Regions from separate parts of the Microbacterium sp. str. 'China' genome, predicted to be linked through region 2. Evidence: predicted binding sites of a transcription regulator. Region 2 holds the regulator's gene; the other holds the start of a gene.
What was found. The regulator HrcA, encoded in region 2, represses chaperone genes, less so after heat shock. The targets are predictions, from matches to a motif close to TTNGCACTCGNNNNNNNCGAGTGCNAA.
Positions count from the first base shown of each region.

Region 1: groES (co-chaperone GroES) is a predicted target of HrcA. The motif match lies at 1,449-1,475, and genes of this name have one in related genera.

Region 1 is NZ_CP027434.1:894,879-897,330, reverse strand. It holds gene rarD (EamA family transporter RarD) at 2-934, opposite strand; gene groES (co-chaperone GroES) at 1,066-1,362, opposite strand; gene C6C15_RS04315 (THUMP-like domain-containing protein) at 1,514-2,452, shown strand, end outside.
Region 2 is NZ_CP027434.1:2,029,949-2,032,400, reverse strand. It holds gene hemW (radical SAM family heme chaperone HemW) at 1-566, shown strand, start outside; gene hrcA (heat-inducible transcriptional repressor HrcA) at 674-1,705, shown strand; gene dnaJ (molecular chaperone DnaJ) at 1,742-2,452, shown strand, end outside.

The DNA.
Region 1 (2,452 bases), 1.1 Mb from region 2:
ATCAGAACCCCGCGGCGGGGGTGTCCCGGCGGCCGCGCCGCGCGGCGAGGAGCAGATCGACGACGAAGACCGCGATCGCGATCCACACCAGGACGAACCCGATCCAGCGCTCCGGTGGCATCGGCTCCTGGAGCACGGCGACCCCGATCACGAACTGCAGGATCGGGGTGAGGAACTGCAGCATGCCGATCACGGCGAGGTCGACCCGACGTGTCCCGGCCGCGAACAGCAGCAGGGGGACGGCTGTGGCCACCCCCGCGAACGCCAGCAGCACGGCGTGCGACCAGCCCGCCGTCCCCATCGTGAGTCCGACGGGCGTCGTCGCCACGATCACGAGCTGCACCACCGCGATGGGGATCAGCCAGAACGACTCGAGCGTCAGCCCGCTGACCGCGTCGACGGCGGGGCCGATCTTCTTCTTGATGAGCCCGTACAGGCCGAAGGAGGCCGTCAGCGTCAAGGCGATCCAGGGGACGTCGCCGTACGCCACGACGATGACGACCACCGCGGCGGCCGCGATGCCGACGGCCACCCACTGCAGCCGTCGGAGGCGCTCCTTGAGCACGAAGACGCCGAGCAGCACGGTCGTGATCGGGTTGATGAAGTAGCCGAGCGCCGTCTCCACGACTTTCCCGCTCAGCGTGCCGAGGACGAACACCTGCCAGTTGACGTAGATGAGGAGGCCGGCCAGGGCCGTCCACCCCAGCAGTCGCGGACTCCGGACGATCGCGAGGAAGGCGGCCCATCCTCGGGTGACCGTGAGCAGCAGGAGACAGAAGACGAAGGAGAGCAGCACCCGCCAGGCCACGACCTCCCACGGACCGGTGGGCTGCAGCAGGAGGAAGTAGAGCGGCAGGACGCCCCACAGCAGGTAGGCGCTCCCGGCGTACGCGACGCCCGCCGTCCGGGTGGCGCGGCTCGTCTCGGGGGTCACCGCACAACCCTATGCCCGCGCCGCCGGGCGACGCGCCGTTCGGGACGCAGAAGAGGGCCCGGATGCCGAAGCATCCGGGCCCTCTGCGGACCGGGTTCACGTCCGGCGAGCGGAGGGAACCGGGTGTGCGATCAGCGGACGACGACCGCCAGGACGTCGCGAGCCGACAGGACGAGGAACTCGTCTGCACCGAACTTCACCTCGGTGCCGCCGTACTTGCTGTAGAGCACGCGGTCGCCGACGGCGACGTCGAGCGGAACGCGGTTGCCGTTGTCGTCGATACGGCCGGGGCCGACCGCCACGACCTCGCCCTCCTGGGGCTTCTCCTTGGCGGTGTCGGGGATGACCAGGCCACTCGCGGTGGTCTGCTCGGCCTCGACCTGCTTGATGACGATGCGGTCCTCGAGCGGCTTGATGGAAACCGACACGGTCTACCTCTTCTTTCTTGACGCTGACACGAAAGACTCGTTCGCACTCTCAACCCGAGAGTGCTAATGCCAGTGTAGGCGGTCGGCTGGCACTCATGCAATGCGAGTGCCAACCCGGGTCGGGGCGGCGAGCGCGTCGTAGGCTGGGAGGGTGGAGATGTCCGAGCTGCGCGCCCTGCTGACCCCCGCCGGCCTGGAGCTGCTCGATGCGCTCGGGCCGGTCACCTCCACCGCGGAGGCCGCAGCCGCCGCCTCCCGGCTGCGGGCTGCGGGACACTCCCCCGACCTCGTCTCCGCCGTCGTCGGGCAGGCGCACCTGCGCGCCAGGGCCACGGCGAAGTTCGGCCCCTTCGCCGCCCGCATGCTCTTCACCCGCGCCGGCCTCGAGCAGGCCACCCGCCTCGGCGTGGCCGCCCGCCACGCCCAGCGGATCCGCCGAGCCGGCCTCACGAGCGTCGCGGACCTCGGCTGCGGGATCGGCGGCGACGCCCTCGCGTTCGCCGGCGCGGGACTGGCGGTGCATGCGGTGGACGCCGACGAGGTGACCGCGGCCCTCGCCGCCTACAACCTCGCCCCGTTCGGCGACGACGCCACGGTCCGGCACGCCACGGCGGAGGACGCGCTCGGAGAGCCGGTCCCCGGCCAGGCGATCTGGATGGATCCCGCCCGCCGCACCTCCGGACACAGCGAGACCCGGCGCGTCTCCGCCGACGACTACTCGCCGTCCCTCGACTGGGCGTTCGCCGTCGCCGCGCAGCGCCCCACCGGGATCAAGCTCGGCCCTGCCCACGACCGCGACGCCCTGCCCACGGACGCGGAGACGCAGTGGGTCAGCGCAGACGGGAGCGTCGTCGAGCTCGTGGTGTGGTCGCGCGAGCTGGCGAGGGAAGGAGTCCGGCGCTCCGCACTCGTCATCCGCGGCGAGCGCTCGCACGAGCTCACCGGCGCCGCAGACGCCGAGGACGCTCCCGTCCGTGCACTCGGGGCCTTCCTGCACGAGCCGGACGGCGCCGTCATCCGGGCGCGTCTCATCGGCGACGTCGCCCGCAGCCTGGACGCAGGGATGCTCGACGCGCGCATCGCCTACCTC
Region 2 (2,452 bases):
TCTCCGCGTATGCCCTCATCATCGAGGACGGCACCAAGCTCGCGCGACAGATCCGTCGCGGTGAGGTGCCGACTCCGGACGACGACCTGCAGGCGGACATGTACGAGCTGGCGGACGAGCGCCTCGCCGCCGCCGGGTTCGAGTGGTACGAGGTCAGCAACTGGGCCCGCAGCGAGGGGCAGCGGTCGCGCCACAACCTCGCGTACTGGCGGGGGAGCGACTGGTGGGGCTTCGGCCCCGGCGCCCACAGCCACGTCGCCGGACTCCGGTGGTGGAACGTCAAGCATCCCGCCGCCTACGCGCAGCGGCTGGCGGCCTCGTCGTCGCCGGCGGCAGGGCGCGAGAGGCCGGACCCGGACGCGCAGACGCTCGAGCGCATCCTCCTCCTCAGTCGCATCCGCGAGGGGATCGCGGTGACAGACGTCCCGGAGCAGAACAGGGATCGGGTGGCCGGGCTCATCGCCGACGGCCTGATCGACGCGGCGGCGGCGATCCGCGGGCGCGTCCAGCTCACGCTCCGCGGCCGCCTCCTCGCCGATGCCGTGGTGCGCGAGCTGACGGACTGAGCCGCGACGCCGGGCTGTCCGCCTTCGGAGATCTCCCGATCGCAGGAGGTAGGATTGGCACTCAGGGCGGCAGAGTGCCAGCATCCGATCGGCGGGAAGGGGAAGCCATGGTCACAGAGCGAGGGCTGCAGGTCCTCCGCGCGATCGTGCAGGACTACGTCGAGACGCACGAGCCCGTGGGCAGTCGTTCCATCGTCGACCGTCATTCCTTCGGCGTCTCGGCGGCGACCATCCGCAACGACATGGCGCAGCTGGAGGACGAGGAGCTGATCACGGCTCCGCACACGTCATCCGGACGCGTGCCGACGGACAAGGGCTACCGGGTGTTCGTCAACCACCTCGCCCAGCTCCGCCCGCTCTCCACCGCGCAGCGTTCCGCCATCGAGTCGTTCCTCGCCGACCCGGCCGACCTCGACGATCTGATGGTCCGGACGGTGCGCGTGCTCACGCAACTCACCGGACAGGTCGCGTTGGCGCAGTATCCGTCGTTCGCGAGAGCGCACGTGACCCACGTGGAGCTCGTCACGCTGGCCCCCAACCGGCTCCTCATCGTCCTCGTGACGGACGCGGGCGGGGTGTCCCAGCGGATCACCGCACTGCCGGACACGATCGACGAAGCGGACCTCGCGGTGCTTCGCGCGAGACTGTCCGCCCTCATCACCGGGCAGGCGATCGCGTCGGCTTCCGACCGACTTCAAGCGCTCCTCGCCACGGAGGAGACGCCCCATGATCGTGTGCTCCGCGCGGTGGCCGGCGTCGTGATCGACGAACTCGGCGGCTTCCGGCAGGAGCGGCTCGTGATGGCCGGAGCCGCGACCCTGGCGCGGCGGGAACAAGACTTCCGCGGCAGCATCCACCCCCTCCTCGAGGCCATCGAGGAGCAGGTCACGCTGCTGCGGCTGATGAGCGAGATGGTGCCCGACGAGCACGGCCTCGCGGCGAGCATCGGCACCGAGAACGCCTCCTTCGGGCTCGGCGAGGCGTCGATCGTCGCCAGCAACTACGCGGCGCCCTCGGGGACCGCGCGGGTCGGTGTCATGGGGCCCACCCGGATGGACTATCCGAGCAACCTCGCGGCGGCACGGGCGGTCGCCCGCTACCTGTCGCGGATGCTCGACGACGACGAGGCCGGCCGCTGAGGCGGCCCCCACGGAAACACACGCAGAAGGGCGATTGTGGCGGACCACTACGAGGTTCTCGGGGTGTCCCGGGACGCTTCCACCGATGAGATCAAGAAGGCGTATCGGCGCCTGGCACGGCAGCTCCACCCGGACGTGAATCCGGGCGAGGAAGCCGCGGAGAAGTTCAAGCTCGTCACGCACGCCTACGACGTGCTCAGCGACGAGGAGTCACGCCGACGCTACGACATGGGCGGCGGTGACGGCGCGAACAACTTCGGCGGCTTCGGCGGCTTCGGCGACATCTTCGAGACGTTCTTCGGTGCGTCACAGGGCGGCGGACGCGGCGCCCGTCCGCGATCGCGGCGAGAGCGCGGTCAGGACGCGCTCGTCCGGGTCACCCTCGACCTCGGCGACGTCGTCTTCGGCGCACACCGCGACATCGAGGTCGACACGGCCGTGCTCTGCGAGACCTGTCAGGGCTCGTGCTGCCAGGAAGGCACGTCGCCGGTCACCTGCGACATCTGCGGCGGCACGGGGCATGTGCAGCGTCAGGTGCGGAGCCTTCTCGGCAACGTCGTCACCTCCCAGCCGTGCGGCACCTGCGAGGGCTACGGCACGACCATCCCGTACCCCTGCGGAACCTGTGGCGGGCAGGGACGCGTCCGCTCGCGCCGCACGGTGTCCCTCGACATCCCGGCGGGCGTCGAGACCGGACTGCGGCTGCAGCTCCCTGGCTCCGGCGAGGTCGGCCGCGCGGGCGGCCCG